Regions from separate parts of the Mesorhizobium sp. Cs1321R2N1 genome, predicted to be linked through region 2. Evidence: predicted binding sites of a transcription regulator. Region 2 holds the regulator's gene; each other region holds the start of a gene.
What was found. Region 2 encodes PhoB, which activates phosphate uptake and scavenging genes when phosphate is short. Its sites were predicted from a motif close to TGTCATNNANCTGTCAT; they were not measured.

Region 1 (6,235 bases), on a different contig from region 2:
CTCCGACACCCCGTCGGCTTTCAGCGTCGGCGACCGCGTCTTCCACCAGAAATTCGGCAACGGCAATATTTCAGCCATCGAAGGCAACAAGCTGACCATCGACTTCGACAAGGCCGGCCAGAAACGCGTGCTGGACGGGTTTGTCGCGGCGGTGTGAGTTGAATGCGGCTAGCCTCGTAGGCCGGCTTTCCACCTCAATCCACCTTCTTCTCGCCCTTCTCGCCAGCCCTCACAATATCCCCCGTGGTGAACAGAATCTCCTTCAGTTCCACGCGCCAGTCCGTCTTCTGGCGCAGCAGGAATTCGAGGTCCATGCCGAAATGCTTGAACTCCTCGCTCTGCGCGTTTTCATGATCGCCTTGGCTTGCGGGTTCTTTTCGACCGACATGCGCTGTTCGTACCAGCTGATCGCTTCCGCCTCCTCGATCAGCGAGGCGATCATGCGGGCAAAGGTCCGCACTTCCTGCGACAGTTCTTCCGGCGGTTCGTGATACTGGTCGAAACCCATGTCGTCCTCCCTCAACGGCTCGCAAATGGAGCCAGGCATTGGCCCGCTTCCATGAATGCGTGGGAAGCGCCGCGGGTTCCGGGACAACGGCCACAATTCAGGACGGTGGATCCGCGAGCTATCTCACGACACGGGCGCCGCGCCGCCCTCTTTCGTGCGCCGCGCGATGAATGCATCGAGCACGCCTGACGTGGCGGCCGCCGTTGCCGGCGGCTCGAAATCGGCGAGGATGCGTTTCCAGACGCCGGTGGCGCGTTCGGTGGCGTTCTTCGACCCGCTTTGCGTCCAGTTGCCGAAATTCGACCAGTCGGCCACCAGCGGCTCGTAGAAGGCGGTACGGTAGCGCGCCATGGTATGGCTGGCCGAGAAGAAGTGGCCGCCCGGCTGCACTTCGGCTATGGCCTCGAAGCCGATTGCGTCGTCGTCGCCGGGGGTCGCGTGGCAAAGTTCCGCGACCGTCTGCAGCGCTTCGATGTCGGTGACCAGCTTTTCCAGGGAAACACTCAAGCCCCCTTCCAGCCAGCCGGCCGCATGGATGCAGACGGTGGCGCCCGAAAGCACCGAGCCCCACAGCGCGAACTGCGTCTCGTGCGCGGCCTGCGCGTCCGAAATGTTGGCAGCGCTGCCGCCGCCCGAGCGCCAGGGCAGACCGGTGAAGCGCGCCAGTTGGCCTGCACCCAGTGTGGCCTTGACGTGCTCCGGCGTGCCGAAGGCCGGTGCTCCCGATTTCATGTCGACATTGGAGGAGAAGGAACCGTAGACCACCGGCGCGCCCGGCCGCACGATCTGCGCCAGCGTCAGCCCGGCCAGCGCTTCGGCATGCTGCAAAGTCAGGGCGCCGGCCACCGTGATCGGCGCCATCGCACCGGCCAGGCAGAACGGCGTGATGATCAGGACCTGGCCCGCCTTGGCGAAGTCGATAATGCCTTGCGCCATGGGAATATCGAGCTGGCGCGGCGAGTTGGTGTTGATGACGGTGTAGCAATGCGCGCCCGAGCGGAACTCGTCTTCGGACAACCCACGAGCCAGCCTGATCATCTCGAAACTGTCATCGACCTGCGGCGTGCCGCGCGCGAACACGAACGGGAATTTGTCGGACAGCGTCAGCTGCGCCCGATTGACGGCATAGTGGCGAAAACGATTGTCGATGTCCTGCGGTTCGATACACGGCCCCAGCATGTGCAAGACATCGAAATGCTGCACCAGCTTGATGAGCTCCTCGAAGGCGACCAGCGTTCCAGGCCGCCGGCCGCGGTCGAGATCGGTGACGTTGGGCGCGCCGGAGCCCGCCAGGAATGTCATGGCGCCCAATTCGAGCGACAGATCGCGAGCGCGCGCGCCTGCATTGGCGTGGATCGATCGCGGCGCCGAGGCTAAGGCTGCCACCACCATGTCGCGGCCGATGCGCACCATGTCGGTTTCGGGATCGACCAGGGCGCCGGCGCGGGCAAGCACCTCGCGCGCCTCGGGCAGCAGCACCTTGATGCCCAGTTCTTCCAGCACGCGCAGCGCCGTGTCGTGGATCGACGCCACCTGGTCGTTGGAAAAGATCGGCTGTGGCAGGAATGGGTTCTTCAGCGAGCGGTAATTGGGCTTGCGGCTTGATTCGCTGCCGGCCTCGCCCGTGCGTCCGCGCCGGCGTTCGCGCCTGCTGTCTCGTGCCGCGTCATCGATCATCGCGAATTCCCTCCTCATTGCCGCATCGCCTTGCCCTGGGGATCATAGGGCGAGACCGCGATGACCCGCGCAGGCCGTCCGACGCCGACACTGTGCACGCAAAGCTGCGTCCCCTCCCCGGCGAAATCGTCGTCCACCAACGCCAGCGCGACGCTCTTGCCGATCGTGTAGCCAAATCCGCCCGAGGTGACGAAGCCTGCGCGGCGGCCTCAAGGCTTCCCTTCCGGTCAGTTCGAAGCCGGCACCCTATATGTGCTAGACATAAGTGTCCAGTACGCTGGTGGACCGGCATCGCGCGCTGTCACGCAAGCATCATGTTCACGCCTTAGATCGCTTTTGGGGAAGGCGCGCACGGCATCGTCGATGCGGCACCTCTTTCCGTTTTTGCCCTTCGGCCGCTCCGGCATGCTTCGTCACAAAGAGGATTGTCCATGAAACACCCGCACCGAACCGCTTCGCTCGGCGTCGCGCTGGCCTTGTTCACCGCCCTGACACCGGCGCTTGCCGACGGCGTGGCCTACATCAACAAGGGCCTTGTCGGCGTCGGCCGCATGCCGGCTGCTCAGCGCGACAAGTTCGGCGAGACCTTCGGCTCGGGCTCCGGCATGGCAATCGACACTACAGGCTGGACGCATGATGCCGGCACCTACAAGGGATCGCTCTGGCTCCTGCCCGACCGTGGCTACAATGTCGCCGGCACCACGGACTACCGGCCGCGCCTCAACACCATCGGCATCGAGTTCACGCCTGTCGCGCCGGGTGCTGCTCCCGCCGCCGGCCAGGAGCAGACAGGCGTCAAGGCGACGCTTGCCGACACTATGCTTCTCACCGACGGCAAGGGCGCCGATGCCACCGGCCTCGATCCGCTGTCGGATGTACGCGCCGCGGCCGGCGACATGCCGATGCTGCCCGTCGCCACCAACGGCAAGCTCGCTCTCGACAATGAGGCCATCGTGCGGCTGCCCGACGGTTCGATGTTCATCTCCGACGAGTACGGCCCCAACATCTACAGGTTCTCCGCGCAAGGCCGCCTGATGTCGGCGACCCAGCCGCCGGCAGCCCTCGTGCCGATGCGCAAGGGAACGCCGAACTTCTCCTCCGACAATCCCGGCCCGGGCGCCGCCGACCCTGATCCGAAGGATCCCGAAACCGGGCGCCAGAACAACCAGGGCCTCGAAGGCATGGCGATGACGCCGGACGGCAAGTTCCTGATCGCCGTGCTGCAGTCGGCGCCGAGGCAGGACGGCGGCGATTCACCCTCGACGCGCCAGAACACCCGGGCGTTGGTTTACGATGCCTCCGACCTCGCCCATCTGAAGCTCGCGCATGAATACGTCGTGCCGCTGCCGGTGTTCAAGGATGCCAAGGGCAAGACCAAGGTCGCCGCGCAGAGCGAGATCGTGGCGCTTTCGGACACATCCTTCCTGATGCTGGCGCGCGACAGCGGCAACGGCCAGGGCCTGAAGAAGGGTGACGCTTCGCTCTACCGCCAGATCAACATCGTCGACGTGTCCGGGGCGACCGACATCGCAGGCGGCGCCTTCGACGCGGCCGACAAGCCGCTAGCGCCCAAGGGCGTGCTTGATCCCTCGGTGACGCCGGCCAAGCTGACGCCGTTCATCGACATCAACGCCGCCGCCGAGCTTGGCCGCTTCGGCCTGCATAATGGTGGGGCGAAGGACCACAACGAGCTTTCGGAGAAGTGGGAAGCGATGTCGTTGGCCAGCGTCCTCGACCCGAAGCTGCCCGACGACTATTTCCTGTTCGTCGGCAACGACAACGACTTCCTCGCCCAGGACGGCTTCCAGGTCGGCGCGCCCTACAAGGCCGATGACGGCGCCGATGTCGACACCATGTTCCTGGTCTATCAGGTCACGCTGCCGGGTCTCGGCAAGAAGTAACGATCACGGCACAAGCGGGCGCGCCTGGCGCGTCCGCCTGAGCAGGTCGTGAAGGCTTACTTCAAGAACTCGGCGTCCTTCGGCACGCCCGCATCGATCGGCTCGGCCGTCCTGCTCGACACGGCCATGATCTTGCCGGCGGCAGACAGGTTGGGCCGCACGAAGACCTGGGCGGGGCCGTTGACGCGGCTGTAGAGGTCGATGATGTCCTGGTTCATGAAGCGCACGCAGCCGGACGACGCGTTCTTGCCGATGGAATCCCATTCCGGCGTGCCGTGCAGCCGGTACATCGTGTCCTTGCCGCCGCGGAAGAGATAGAGCGCGCGGGCGCCCAGCGGGCTCTGCGGTCCGGGCGGCATGCCGTCCTTGTATTTCGTCAGTTCCGGCCGGCGCTGGATCATTTCGGGTGGCGGCGTCCACACCGGCCATTTCTTGCGCGCCTGGACCACGGCACTGCCGGTCCATCCGAAACCGGCCTTGCCGAGGCTGACGCCGTAGCGCATGGCCTTTCCGCCGTCGCGCACCAGATAGAGTAAATGCTCGGAAACATCGACGACGATCGTGCCAGGCTTCTCTCCGGTCGGATCGGCCACGATCTGGCGCAAGAACTTCGGATCGAGCTTGGCAACCGGGATGGCCGGCAGTTGATAGCCCTCGTCGGTGCGCGCCGCATACATGATTGCGGTATCGCCGACAGCCGGCTCGCTTGGCGCAGCCGACGGCTGGACCGGCGCCACTGCCGGGCCACTTCGGCCGTGGTGCACGCCGAGGGAACGACGGAAGCGCAGCCCAAAGCGGACGCGCCAAGAAACGCGCGCCGCAAGCTTTGAGAACAGGATGGATCATGGCGTGAGCACCGTGGGCCGTTCGCGCGCCCGCATCGACCTGTCGGGTTGAATCTGCAATCATCGCGTACCGGACTCGAGATAGGCTTTGTCGGCCATGAACGAAAAAATGCCCGGGCGTCGGCGCACCGGCGACCTGACCAGCGGCCCGATCCCACGCACGCTGCTGCTCTTCGCCTTGCCGGTGCTCGGCTCCAATGTTCTGCAATCGCTGAACGGCTCGGTCAATGCCGTTTGGGTTGGCCGCTTCCTCGGCGAATCGGCGCTGACGGCGACCTCCAACGCCAACCTTGTCCTGTTCCTGATCCTCGGCACGGTGTTCGGCATCGGCATGGCGGCCACCATCCTGGTGGCGCAGTCGGTCGGCGCCCGCGACCTGGCCGAGGCGCGCCGCATCGTCGGCACCAGCGCCACTTTCTTCTTCCTCGTTTCAGTCGTCTTCGCGGTTTGCGGCTGGATCTGGGTCGACGCCATCCTGGGCGCGCTTGGCACGCCGGCCGACGCCTTGCCGCTCGCACGCTCCTACCTGCGCATCATCTTCGTCGCCGTGCCGATGATGAACCTCCTGTCCTTCGTCATGACCGTGCTGCGCGGTGCGGGCGATTCCCGCACGCCCTTCATCTTCATGGCGCTGGCGGTCGTGCTCGACATCGTGCTCAATCCCCTGCTCATCCGCGGCATCGGCCCGTTTCCCGAACTCGGCATCGCCGGGTCCGCCACCTCGACGCTGATCGGCCAGACCGTGAGCGTTATCGCCATCCTCGTCGTACTCTACGCGCGCAAGCATCCGTTGCGGCTGGCCGGCACCAATCTCGCCCTGCTTCGCCCGGATCCGGCGCTGCTGCGCATCGTCGTCTTCAAGGGCGTGCCGATGGGCCTGCAGATGATCGTCATCTCGGCGGCGGCACTGACGGTGATGGGCATCGTCAATTCCTATGGTTCGCAAGTCGCCGCCGCCTACGGCATCGCCGCGCAGCTCTGGACCTACATCCAGATGCCGGCGCTCGCGATCGGCGCCGCGGTTTCTTCCATGGCGGCGCAGAATGTCGGCGCCGGCCGCTGGGACCGGATCGGCCGCGTTGCCGCCTCGGGCGTCGGCTTCAACCTCGTCCTGACCGGCGCCCTCGTCGCGCTGCTATGGGTCTTCGACCGCTCGATCCTGAGCCTGTTCCTGAGCAGTGACAGCGCTGCGATCGATATCGCCGCCCACATCAACACCGTAGCATCCTGGTCGTTCATCCTGTTCGGCATCACCATCGTGCTGTTCGCCACGGTGCGCGCCACGGGAGCCGTGATGCCGCCGC
Region 2 (6,235 bases):
AACACCTCGCGGGCCTGCATGCGGCCGACTTCCTTGTTGTCGAAGGTCAGGTAGAAGACGTCCTTGTTCTCGATCAGGCGGTCATAGCCGACGACCGGAATGCCCTCGTCGAGCGCCTTCTGCACCGCCGGGCCGATGGCCGAAGCATCCTGCGCCAGGATGATCAGCGAATTGGCGCCCTGCGAAATCAGGCTTTCGACATCGGTCAGCTGCTTGCCGGGATTGGACTGCGCATCGGCGGAAATGTACTTGTCGCCCGCGGCCTCGATCGCCTTCTTCATGGCGGCCTCGTCGGTCTTCCAGCGCTCTTCCTGGAAATTCGACCACGAAACGCCGATGACCTTGTCCTTCGCCTGCGCCACCGACGCCAGCGTCAGCGACATGGCGACACCCGCCAGGATGGCGACTGTGAATCTCGTCATGATATATCCTCCCTGCGCCGCGTATGGCGCGACCAAACTGGCCCGAAGGCCGGCACAAAGGCTCCATTTTTTCGAGCCTCGAAAAAACACTGGTCCATCGTCGGAACACTGTCAACATCGATTCTGATGGATTTTGAGGTGCCGTGTACCTTTTTTCGGGTCCCGCAATAAATAAATGACAGCTCCTGCCGCTTCTGCCAGTATTCGACCCGTTGCCGGAGATGTTCGAAGGGGTGTCAAGAACCGCGGCGACGGGAGGATGTGGTAAACATGTCGGTCGGAATCCGCCACGACGATCTGCGCCGGCGCAACCGCGCCATGGTGATTGCAGCCGTGCGTCAGGGTGGTCAGCCCTCGCGCACCGAGATCGCCGCCACCACCGGCCTCAGCCACTCGACCATATCGGCGATATCAGCCGACCTGATCGGCGAGGGTATCCTGACCGAAGGCAAGCCGAACGAGGCCGGCTCATTGAAACGCGGCCGGCCGCAGGTTGGCCTTGGCCTCAACCCCGAGGCCGCGGCTGTGATGACCGTGGTGCTGTCGCTGAATTTCCTGTCCGTCGCCGTCATCGATTATGCCGGCCAGGTGGTCGCCGAGGAACAGCGCCGGCTGGACACGCTGACCATGTCGCGCGAGGCGCTGATCGGCGAATGCACGGCAATAGTGCGGCGGCGCCTCGAGGACCCCGATCTCGACGTCCGCAGTATTGCCCGCATCGCGCTGGCGATCCAGGGCATCACTGACACCGAGGCGCGTGCGATGCTGTGGTCGCCGATCACGCCGCAGACGGACATTCCCTTCGCCGACATACTTGAAGCCGAGTTCGGCATCCCCGCCACCATGGAGAACGACTGCAACATGATGGCGGTGGCGCTGCGCTGGCGCGACCCCGAACGCTACCGCGACGACTTCATCGCCATCCTGCTCTCGCACGGCATCGGCATGGGCCTGGTGCTGAAGGGCGAGCTGTTCACCGGCACGCATTCATCGGGAGGCGAGTTCGGCCACATGATCCATCGCCCGGGAGGCGCGCTCTGCCGCTGCGGGCGGCGCGGCTGCGTCGAGGCCTATGCCGGCAACTACGCCATCTGGCGCAACGCCAGGCAGCTTGGCGAGGACGCCGAACCGGTCGCAGATGTCAGCGATGCGCAGATGCGGACACTCGCCGCGACGGCAAGGGAGAAAGACGGACCGGAGCGCGAAGCCTATCGCAAGGCCGGCGAGGCGCTGGGCTATGGACTGGGCAGCCTGTTCGCGCTGATCGATCCCGCACCCGTCGCCATGGTCGGCGTCAGCGCCGCCGCCTTCGACCTGATCGAGCCGGCCTTGCGCGAGGCCATCGCCCAGACCGCCGGCGGCCAGCATTCGGAATCGATTTCCTTCGACACCGAGCCGAACGAGCTGCCGCTCATCCGCGAAGGTTGCGCTATGCGCGCATTGACCTTCGTGGACCAGGAGATTTTCGCGCCGGGCGTGCTGGCGAAGCCCGGCGTTCCGGGCAAGAATGTAGCCTGATTTCAGTCTTCGCGGATCGCGTAGCCAGCGCCGCGAATGGTGCGGATCACGTCCGGCATACGGCCATTGTTAACCGCCTTGCGCAGCCGGCCGACATGCACGTCCACGGTGCGTTCATCGATATAGATCGTCTCGCCCCAGACATTGTCGAGCAACTGGCTGCGCGAGAACACGCGGCCGGGATGGCGCATCATGAATTCCAGCAGGCGAAACTCGGTCGGCCCGAGCCGGATCTCGCTCTTCTTGCGATAGACCCGGTGCGATTCCCGGTCGAGCACGATGTCGCCGACCTTGAGCACGCTGGACAGCACTTCCGGCTTGGCGCGGCGCAGCAGCGCCTTGACCCGGGCCATGAATTCCGGTGTCGAGAACGGCTTGACCAGATAGTCGTCGGCACCGGTCGAGAGGCCGCGCACGCGGTCGCTCTCCTCGCCGCGCGCCGTCAGCATGATGATCGGCAGCCTCTCGGTCTCGGGCCGCATTCGCAGGCGCCGACAGAGTTCGATGCCGGAAACCGCCGGCACCATCCAGTCGAGCACCAGGAGGTCGGGCACGTTCTCCTGGAGGCGGATCTCGGCTTCGTCGCCGCGTGTCACCACCTCGACCTGGTAGCCTTCCGATTCCAGATTGTAGCGGAGGAGCACGCCGAGCGGCTCCTCGTCCTCCACCACCATGATGCGTGGCGCGATCATCGATTGATCATCCCTGCCGTCAAGCCGCCGGCACCGACATCGCCGTCTCGTCCTGCTTCGGACGGTTGGCGGGCAGTTGCGTGCCGGTCAGCACATAATATGCATTCTCGGCAATGTTGGTCACGTGGTCGCCGATGCGTTCGAGATTCTTGGCGCAGAACAAAAGATGCGTGCAAGCCGTGATGTTGCGCGGGTCTTCCATCATGTAGGTCAGGAGTTCGCGGAACACCGATGTGTATTTGACATCGATGCGTTCGTCGTCATTCCTGAGCTTGGCGAGTGCGGCGGCATCGCCGGCCGCATATTCCTCGACCACGCCCTGCACCTGGATCAGCACCAGCTGCGCCATGGAGTCGATCGAATGCGACAGGTCGCGTGGCGTGGCGGAGAGGCCGACGGAGCCGACGCGCTTGGCAATGTTCTTGGCAAGGTCGCCGATGCGCTCGAGATCGCCCGCCATCCGGATCGAGCCGACGACATGACGCAGATCGTCGGCCATCGGCTGACGCTTGGCGATGAGGGTGATGGCTCGGTCGTCGAGCTCGCGCTGGCGCGCGTCCATGATGGCGTCGTCGGAGACGACGCGCTGTGCCAGCGCGTTGTCGGAATTCAGCAGCGCCTTGGTGGCGCCGCCGACCATCGTGCCGGCGAGATCGCCCATGTCGCTGATCAGCCTGCTGATCTGTCCGAGATCCTCGTCGAAGGCTGCGACTGTATGTTCGGCCATGATCCTGGTCCTCGTATGCGTGATATCAGCCGAAGCGGCCGGTGATGTAGTCCTGCGTGCGCTTCTCGCGAGGCGACGTGAAGATCTTCTCGGTCTTGTCGAATTCGACCAGTTCGCCCAGATACATGAAAGCCGTCTGGCGTGACACGCGCGCCGCCTGCTGCATATTGTGGGTGACGATGACGATCGTGTAGTCGGCCTGCAACTCGTCGATCAGTTCCTCGATCTTGGCGGTCGACAGCGGATCGAGCGCCGAGGCCGGCTCGTCGAGCAGGATGACCTCCGGCTTCACCGCCACGGTGCGGGCGATGCAAAGACGCTGCTGCTGGCCGCCCGACAGGCTGAGGCCGCTGGCGTTCAGCTTGTCCTTGACCTCGGTCCACAATGCGGCGCGCTTCAGCGCCTGCTCGACACGGCCGTCCATCTCGGCCTTGCTGATCTTCTCATAGAGCCTGACACCGAAAGCGATGTTCTCATAGATCGACATCGGGAACGGCGTCGGCTTCTGGAACACCATGCCGATCTTGGTCCGCAGCAGGTTGAGATCCTGCGAACGGTCGAGAACGTTCTGGCCGTCGAGCAGCACCTGGCCCTCGGCGGTCTGCTTGGGGTAGAGTTCGTAGATGCGGTTGAAGACGCGCAGCAGCGTCGACTTTCCGCAACCCGACGGTCCGATGAAGGCCGTCACGCTGCGCTCGGGCAGCGACAACGTGATGTCCTTCAGCGCCTTCGACTGGCCGTAGTAGAAATTGAGGTTCTTGACCTCGATCTTCGCCTTGGCGGCTGCCTCGGTGGCAATCGTCATGTCTGGAGACAACATCTGGCTCATTTGTCCTCTCTGCGTCCGGTCAGGCTGCGCGCAAAGATGCTGAGCGCGAGAACCGTCAATGTGATTATGAGTGCGCCGGTCCAGGCCAGTTGCTGCCATTCCTCATAGGGGCTGAGAGCGAACTGGAAGATGGTGACCGGCAGGCTGGCCATCGGCGCGTTGAGATTGCTCGACCAGAACTGGTTGTTGAGCGCGGTGAAGAGCAGCGGCGCCGTCTCGCCGGAGATGCGGGCGATCGACAGCAATATGCCGGTGACGATGCCGGAAAGTGCTGCACGATAAGCCACTGATTTGATGACCACCCAGCGCGGCGCGCCGATCGCGGTGCCGGCTTCGCGCAAGGCGTTCGGCACCAGGTTGAGCATGTCCTCGGTGGTGCGCACGACCACGGGGATGACCAGGATGGCCAGCGCGACGGCGCCGGCGATCGCCGAGAAATGCCCCATCGGCCGCACCATCAATTCGTAGACAAACAGGCCAATGATGATCGACGGCGCCGATAGCAGAATGTCGTTGATGAAGCGCACCACGGTGGTGAGTTTCGAGAAGCGGCCGTATTCGGCCATGTAGGTGCCGGCCAGAACACCGATTGGCGTGCCGACGATAACGGCGATGACCGTCATCACCACGCTGCCATAGATAGCGTTCAGCAGGCCGCCGGCATCGCCGGGGGGCGGCGTCATCTGCGTAAACACATCAAGGGAGAGCCCGGCTGCGCCTTTGTAGACCAATGCGCCGAGGATCAGTGCCAGCCAGGCAAGCCCGATGCCCGCGGCGGCGACGCACAGCGTCATCATCACCGAGTTTCTGGTCTTGCGGCGGCTGTGAAGCGACGAGGCTGTCGACATCGGTCAGGCTCCGGTGCGGGCGTCGATGCGCATCAGCATGTAGCGTGCGATGGCAAGGATGAGGAAAGTGATGACGAACAGGATCAGGCCAAGCGCTACCAGCGAGGACGTATAGAGGTCGCCGACGGCTTCGGTGAATTCATTGGCGATGGTCGCGGAGATTGTCGTTGCCGGCGCGAACAGCGAGGTCGAGATGCGGTGCGCATTACCGATCACGAAGGTCACCGCCATGGTTTCGCCGAGCGCGCGGCCAAGGCCAAGCATGACGCCGCCCATGATGCCGATGCGGGTGTAAGGGATGACGACGCGACGTGTCACTTCCCAGGTCGTGCAGCCAATGCCGTAGGCGGACTCCTTCAGCACCGGCGGCACCGTGTCGAACACGTCCTTGGTGATCGAGGTGATGAAGGGCAGCACCATGATGGCGAGGATCAGCGACGAGGTCAGCAGGCCGATGCCGTAGGGCGGACCGGCAAACAGGCTGCCAAGACCGGGAACGCCATGGAAAACGCTGATGATGAAGGGCTGCACCGTCGTCTGCAGGAACGGCGCCAGGACGAACAGGCCCCAGATGCCGTAGATGATCGAAGGAATGCCGGCCAGCAGTTCCACCGCCATGCCGATTGGGCGCCGAAGCGGGCGCGGGCAAAGCTCGGTGAGAAAAATGGCAATGCCGATGCCGAGCGGCACGGCGATCAGGATGGCGATGGCCGATGTGACAATGGTGCCATAGATAGGCGCCAGGGCGCCGAATTTCTCCGTCACCGGGTTCCAGCTCTCGCTGGTCAGAAACGAGAAGCCGAAGGTCGACAGTGCCTGCCAGGAACCGGCAAACAACGAGATGGCGACGCCGCCAAGCAACACCAGCACGAGAATGGCGGCGGCGCGGGTCAGCCCATGGAAGATCGAATCTGTTAACGCGAAGCGTCTGACGATGGCGTCGCGCGAGCCCTTAATGGCTGGCAAGGCTTCCTGGACAGCACTCATGTCAAGCTCGGCTCTTTGTGTTGAGAAAAAGGAGCGCCGCGTGAAGCGGCGCTCCTTCGGGTGATGTTACTCGCCAGCGTAGACCGGCTTGCCGCCGGCCTGGATGTCGGCCTTCCACGAAGCCTTGATCAGGTCGACGACGCTGTCGGGGATCGACACGTAGTCGAGCGTCTTGGCGGTTTCTTTGCCGTCCTTGTAGGCCCAGGCAAAGA
Region 3 (6,235 bases), on a different contig from region 2:
CGAAGTGGCGGCCAAGGAAGCCGGCAAGGCACGCGATGAAGGCAAGGAATACGTCGTCCAGGACGGCGACGTCATGATGTTCAAGTTCAACACGTGAGGAGGTCGCCATAGAGCGACCCGCCCCTCGGTTGGACAGCACCATCCCTGCGGCATCGTGGTCGCGGGCTGGGCTGGCTCAGCAGAAAAGGGCTTGACCAAACCGCCCGCGGCCTGCATCCGGGTTTTCCGATCCAAAGGGATCGCGCATTCTACAACCGGATTTGCAGACCATGACCGGAAAGACATGGGCGTATGAGGACTTCGTCGAAGGGGCCAAGTTCGACCTCGGCACCAAACAGGTGAGCGCGGCCGAGATCGTCGAGTTCGCCAGCGAGTTCGACGCCCAGCCGATGCATCTCGACGAGGAGGCCGGCAAGGCCAGCATCCTCGGTGGCCTCTCGGCTTCGGGTTGGCACACCTGCGCCATGTTCATGCGCATGCTGTGCGATGCCTTCTTGCTTGACTCCACCTGCCAGGGCGCGCCCGGCGTCGATCAGGTCAAATGGAAGAAGCCGGTGCTCGCCGGCGATACGCTGCGGGGCAACCTCGTGGTTCTGGCCAGGCGCCTGTCGAAGTCGAAGCCGCAACTCGGCTTCGTGACCATGCGCAGCGAACTCGTCAACCAGCGCGGCGAAAGCGTCTTCGAGCTGGAGAACTCCGTCATGTTCCTGACGCGCGATGCCGCGGGGAATGCGTCATGACGCTGGATGAATTCTTCCGCATCGGCACGACCGTCACACTCGGTTCGCACACATTCGAACCCGAGGCGATCAAGGCGTTCGCCCGCAAATACGACCCCCAGATTTTTCATATCGACGAGGAGGCGGCGAGAAAGAGCGTGCTCGGCGGGCTCTGCGCCTCCGGCTGGCACACCGCGGCCACCTGGATGAAGCTGAACCTGGAGACCCGCCTGGACACCGAAGGCTGGGACGGCCCGGTGCCCGAATTCGGCCCCTCGCCCGGATTCAAGAACCTGAAATGGCTGAAGCCCGTCTACGCCGGGCAAACCATCACCTTCACGCGCACGGCGCTTTCCCACCGCCCCATCGCGTCCCGCGCCGGCTGGCGGTTGCTGGCGCTGCTCTGCGAGGCCTCCGATTCGACCGGCGGCAAGGTGCTGGAATTCGAAAGCGCGGTACTGGTGAGGGTTGGGTGAGGCGTCTCTTCCTTCTCCCCTTGTGGGAGAAGGAAGAAATGCTCAATGGCCCTCGAAGCCGATCAGCGTCCTCACCGGCACGCCGAGCGCTTCGAGCTTCGCGCGCCCGCCCAGATCCGGCAGGTCGATGACAAAGCAAGCCGCGAGAATATCCGCCCCGATCTGGCGCAGCAGCTTGACCGCCGCTTCCGCCGTGCCGCCGGTGGCGATCAGATCGTCGACCAGGATCACCTTCTCGCCGGGCGCGACGCCGTCCTTGTGCATTTCCATCTCGTCCAGCCCGTATTCCAGGCTGTAGGCGACGCGCACGGTCTCATAAGGCAGCTTGCCCTTCTTGCGGATCGGTACGAAGCCGGCCGAGAGCTGGTGGGCGACGGCGCCGCCCAGGATAAAGCCGCGCGCTTCGATGCCGGCGATCTTGTCGATCTTCTGCCCGGCATAGGGATGCACCAGCTCGTCGATGGCGCGGCGGAAAGCGCGTGCGTTGCCGAGCAGCGTGGTGATGTCGCGAAACAGGATGCCGGGCCTGGGATAGTCCGGGATGGTGCGGATCGACGCCAGCAGCGTGTCTTCGAGCGAGGATTTCATGAAGCGGCTCCGGATGATCCAGCTGACAGAAGCGAAACAGCGCGGGGCCGATCGTAACCCGGCGCGACCGACAACGGCTAGCGCGATGTGACGGTCGAGACAAGCGCATCCGGCAAAGGATTTGGCAGCAATGCCAGGCAATTTCCTTGCCGTGGGCGCAGGCCGTGGCCGACACGAAAAGGGGCGCCCGAAGGCGCCCCGCTCGAACAGATGGCTATCGGGCAAACCCTACATGCCGAGATCGGAACGAAGCTCCGCCCTGGCCACGTCGTACTCGGCCTTGAAGTCATCGCGGTTGAGCAGGACCGCGGCGATGACGCTGCCGGAAATCTTGCCCATCTCGACGTCGGACGGATAGTGGATGCCGCCGACGATGCGGTTATGGGCGAACTCGGCCGCGCGCGCCATGATCTGGGCACGCCTTTCCGGAACCATGTCAGACAGGATGATGCCCATCATCGTGCCGACGGTCGCATGGCCCGACGGCCAGGAACCGGAGCTCGACAGCTTCACCACCGGCTTCACGAGGTCGCTGAGCTGGTGCGGACGCGGGCGCTTCCAGACGTCCTTCGCCGGATCGACGACGGCGCCTTCGGTCTCCACCACGCGATCGAAGAAGGCGCTGAATTTCGGCAGCTTGTCCTTGTTGAAATTCGGTCCCATGACGTCGGCGAAACGCCAGACGTTTTCCTCGGCATCGGCGATGGCGCGGGCTTCCATTTCAGGTGTGCGCGTGACTTGCATGGTCAGCACCTCGCCAAGCTCGGCCTTGGTCTCGGCCGAATCATTTGCTGGCGGCGGCGGCAGGATCATCGTCAGGTCGACGTCCTTGTTGGTGATGAAGGGCTTTGCGTCTTCGGCGCGGGCCGTGGAACCAACGACGAGCAGCAGCAGGCCTGCCGCTAGCGATGCGTATCTTTTCATGGGCGTGATCCTTTGATGAGAGCGCCGCAGGATCGCGATGTGTGGTGACGGCTATGTGACACCGCCGAGACGTGGCGGCGCAATCCACCCCAAAAGCAGAAAAGGGCGCCTCGCGGCGCCCTTTTCTTGAATTTCAGACTGCGGCATCGCTCAATGCGCGACGGCTTCCCACACCTTGCGCTTGGTCATGTAGACCAGGGCGCCGAACAGAAGCAGGAACACCAGCACGCGGAAGCCCATCTTCTTGCGGTCTTCCATGTGCGGCTCGGCCGCCCATGTCAGGAAGGCAGCCACGTCGCGGGAATACTGGTCGATGGTCTGCGGCGAACCGTCGTCATAGGTCACCTGGCCGTCGGAGAGCGGCTTGGGCATCTTCAGCGACACGCCCGACATGAAATACGGGTTGTAGTGCGTGCCTTCCGGGATGACAATTCCGGCCGGGGGCGTCTGGTCATAGCCGGTCAGCAGCGAATGGATGTAGTCGGGACCACCGGCATCATACTGGGTGAAGATGTCGAAGACGAACTGCGGGAAGCCGCGCTCGACGCCGCGCGCCTTTGCCAGCAGCGACATATCCGGCGGCGCCGCGCCGCCATTGGAGGCAGCGGCGGCTTCCTCATTGGCGAACGGCGCCGGGAAATGATCGGACGGCTTGCCGGGACGGTCGAACATGTCGCCGGCATCGTTGGGGCCGTCGTGGACGGTGTATTCGGCTGACAGCGTCTTGATCTGCGCGTCGCTATAGCCGAGGTCCGACAGCGTGCGGAACGCCACCAGGTTCATCGAATGGCAGGCCGAGCAAACTTCCTTGTAGACCTTCAGGCCGCGCTGCAGCTGCGCCTTGTCATAGGTGCCGAACGGGCCGGTGAAGCTCCAGCTCATTTCCTTCGGCTCGTTGATCGGGAAATGCGTCGGTGCCGCCGCGTTATGGGCCTCTTCGGCCGCGAATGCCCAAGTGCCTGCAACTCCGGTGCCGGCGGCCACAAGGCCGATCAGCGCCAGCGAGGTGAGAATCTTCTTCATGCCAAATCCCCTTAGATTCTCTACCGCTCAGCCCTTGGTCTCAGGTGCTGCGGTGGCGCCCACCGGATGTCCGCTGCCACCCTTGTTCTTCTCCAGCACCGCCTCGGTGATCGAGTTCGGCAGCCTGCGCGGTGTCTCGATCAGGCCAAGAACCGGCAGGATGATGAGGAAGAAGGCGAAGTAGAACAGCGTCGCCATCTGCGCCATGAACACATAGCTGCCTTCCGCCGGCTGCGAGCCCAGCCAGCCCAGCAGGATGGCATCGGCCACGAACAGCCAGAAGAACAGCTTGTACCAGGGCCGGTAGACCGCCGAGCGCACCTTGGAAGTATCGAGCCACGGCACCAGGAACAGCATGACGATGGCACCGAACATGCACAGCACGCCGCCGAGCTTGGAATTGATCGGCCCGACATTGAAGGTGATGGCGCGCAGGATCGCGTAGAACGGCAGGAAGTACCATTCCGGGACGATATGGGCCGGGGTCTTCAGCGGGTTGGCGACCGTGTAGTTGTCCGGATGGCCGAGATAGTTCGGCAGGTAGAAGACGAAATAGGCGAAGATGAACAGGAACACGATCATGCCGAACGCGTCCTTGATGGTCGCGTAGGGGGTGAAGGCGACGGTGTCGGTCTTCGACTTGACCTCGATGCCGGTCGGGTTCGACTGGCCGACGACATGCAGCGCCCAGACATGCAGCACCACGACGCCGGCGATCATGAACGGCAGCAAGTAATGCAGCGCGAAGAAGCGGTTCAGCGTCGGATTGTCGACGGCGAAGCCGCCGAGCAGCAGCTGCTGGATCCAGTCGCCGACCAGCGGAATGGCGCTGAAGAAACCGGTGATGACGGTGGCGCCCCAGAAGCTCATCTGCCCCCATGGCAGCACATAGCCCATGAAGCCGGTCGCCATCATCAGGAGGTAGATGATGCAGCCGAGGATCCACAGAAGCTCGCGCGGCGCCTTGTAGGAGCCGTAATAAAGACCGCGGAAGATGTGCAGGTAGACGGCGATGAAGAAGAACGAGGCGCCGTTGGCATGCATATAGCGCAACAGCCATCCCGAATTCACGTCGCGCATGATCTTCTCGACCGAACCGAAGGCGAGATTGGTGTCGGCCGTATAGTGCATGGCCAGCACGATGCCGGTCAGGATCTGCGCCACCAGCATGATCGCCAGGATGCCGCCGAAGGTCCACATATAGTTCAGGTTGCGCGGCACCGGATAGGCGATGAAGCTGTCATAGACCATCCTGGGCAGCGGCATGCGGGCGTCGAACCAGCGTTCGATACCGGTCTTCGGCGTATAGGTCGAGTGTCCCTCGCTCATCGAAATATCCCCTGCCTCAACCGATAAGGAGTTTGGTGTCGGAAACGAACTTGAATACCGGAATCGCCATATTCTCCGGCGCCGGGCCTTTGCGGATGCGGCCGGCAGTGTCGTATTGCGAGCCATGGCACGGGCAGAACCAGCCGCCGAAATCGCCTTCCTGGCCGAGCGGAATGCAGCCCAGATGGGTGCAGACCTGAACCATCACCATCCAGGCTTCCTTGCCGGGCGTGGTGCGGTTGGCGTCGGTCGCCGGCGCATCGGACGGCAAATTGGCGTTGCGCGCGATCGGATCCTTGAGATCGGAGAGGCTGACGGCCTCGCCATCCTTCATTTCCTTCTCGGTGCGGTTGCGCACCACGACCGGCTTGCCGCGCCACTTGACGATCAGCGAGCTGCCAGGCGTCAGCGAAGAGACATCGACCTCGACCGAAGCGAGCGCCAGCGTCGAGGCGTCGGGGCGCATCTGGTCGATGAACGGCCAGGCGACCGCACCGGCGCCAACCACGGCGGCCATGCCGGTGGCGACGTAGAGAAAATCTCGACGGTTGGGATCGTGGATGTCGGTTGCGCTCACGGGTGCCTGATCCTTTCGCCTCTTCCGCGCCGGTGGCCGAGCCTTGTCCCCGCTCAATCACGCCAACCCGACAGCGCATGGCGAACAGGCTAGCGAATTCCTCCGGCATTTGGACTTCGGTTTATGCGTGAAGCCCGTTTTTGTCCAGACGGGTGAAGGCACAAGGGCAGATTGTCGCGGGGACGAAATACCCTGTCGCCGGGCGGGACGGCCAGGCGCCGCGAAAGGCGGCTAAACAACCGGGAAACAACCGCAAATCCGATGCCTGGCTTCGCCTCGACACGGAGCATCGGCGTGATCTATCCTTGGCCGCATGGCGCATGTCATCGATCGCGAGGAATGGGCTGTTCGTTCCAACCACTGGAAGGGCGAACTGCAATGCGGCGCCTACGGCTCGAACTCCTGCCTGATCTTCAACTACCTGCCCGACGTCGGCGGCGGCCCGCGGCTGCACGCTCATCCTTATGCGGAGATCTTCATCATCCGCCAGGGTACCGCCTTGTTCACGGTCGGCGACCAGGAAATCGAGGCCACCGCCGGTCAGATCGTCATCGTGCCGCCGCACACGCCGCACAAATTCACCAATCTCGGCCCGGGTC

Region 1: O7A61_RS18140 (esterase-like activity of phytase family protein) is a predicted target of PhoB. The motif match lies at 2,485-2,501, and genes of this name have one in related genera.
Region 3: O7A61_RS17380 (acid phosphatase) is a predicted target of PhoB. The motif match lies at 2,752-2,768, and genes of this name have one in related genera.

What each region holds. Positions count from the first base shown of each region.
Region 1 covers NZ_JAPYKP010000068.1:19,018-25,252, reverse strand. Annotated here, with positions in the region: gene O7A61_RS18160 (ATP-dependent helicase) at 1-157, shown strand, start outside; partial or broken gene O7A61_RS18155 (ferritin family protein) at 195-508, opposite strand; gene O7A61_RS18150 (trimethylamine methyltransferase family protein) at 632-2,185, opposite strand; partial or broken gene O7A61_RS18145 (glycine cleavage T C-terminal barrel domain-containing protein) at 2,200-2,394, opposite strand; gene O7A61_RS18140 (esterase-like activity of phytase family protein) at 2,617-4,086, shown strand; partial or broken gene O7A61_RS18135 (L,D-transpeptidase) at 4,143-4,909, opposite strand; gene O7A61_RS18130 (MATE family efflux transporter) at 5,029-6,235, shown strand, end outside.
Region 2 covers NZ_JAPYKP010000024.1:52,236-58,470, reverse strand. Annotated here, with positions in the region: partial or broken gene O7A61_RS09570 (substrate-binding domain-containing protein) at 1-422, opposite strand, end outside; gene O7A61_RS09565 (ROK family protein) at 693-1,940, shown strand; gene phoB (phosphate regulon transcriptional regulator PhoB) at 1,943-2,632, opposite strand; gene phoU (phosphate signaling complex protein PhoU) at 2,652-3,359, opposite strand; gene pstB (phosphate ABC transporter ATP-binding protein PstB) at 3,385-4,188, opposite strand; gene pstA (phosphate ABC transporter permease PstA) at 4,185-5,036, opposite strand; gene pstC (phosphate ABC transporter permease subunit PstC) at 5,040-6,023, opposite strand; gene pstS (phosphate ABC transporter substrate-binding protein PstS) at 6,090-6,235, opposite strand, start outside.
Region 3 covers NZ_JAPYKP010000063.1:17,344-23,578, reverse strand. Annotated here, with positions in the region: gene ychF (redox-regulated ATPase YchF) at 1-97, shown strand, start outside; gene O7A61_RS17395 (MaoC family dehydratase) at 270-740, shown strand; gene O7A61_RS17390 (MaoC family dehydratase) at 737-1,195, shown strand; gene O7A61_RS17385 (adenine phosphoribosyltransferase) at 1,238-1,783, opposite strand; gene O7A61_RS17380 (acid phosphatase) at 2,012-2,707, opposite strand; gene O7A61_RS17375 (cytochrome c1) at 2,858-3,730, opposite strand; gene O7A61_RS17370 (cytochrome b) at 3,758-5,059, opposite strand; gene petA (ubiquinol-cytochrome c reductase iron-sulfur subunit) at 5,076-5,636, opposite strand; gene O7A61_RS17360 (cupin domain-containing protein) at 5,950-6,235, shown strand, end outside.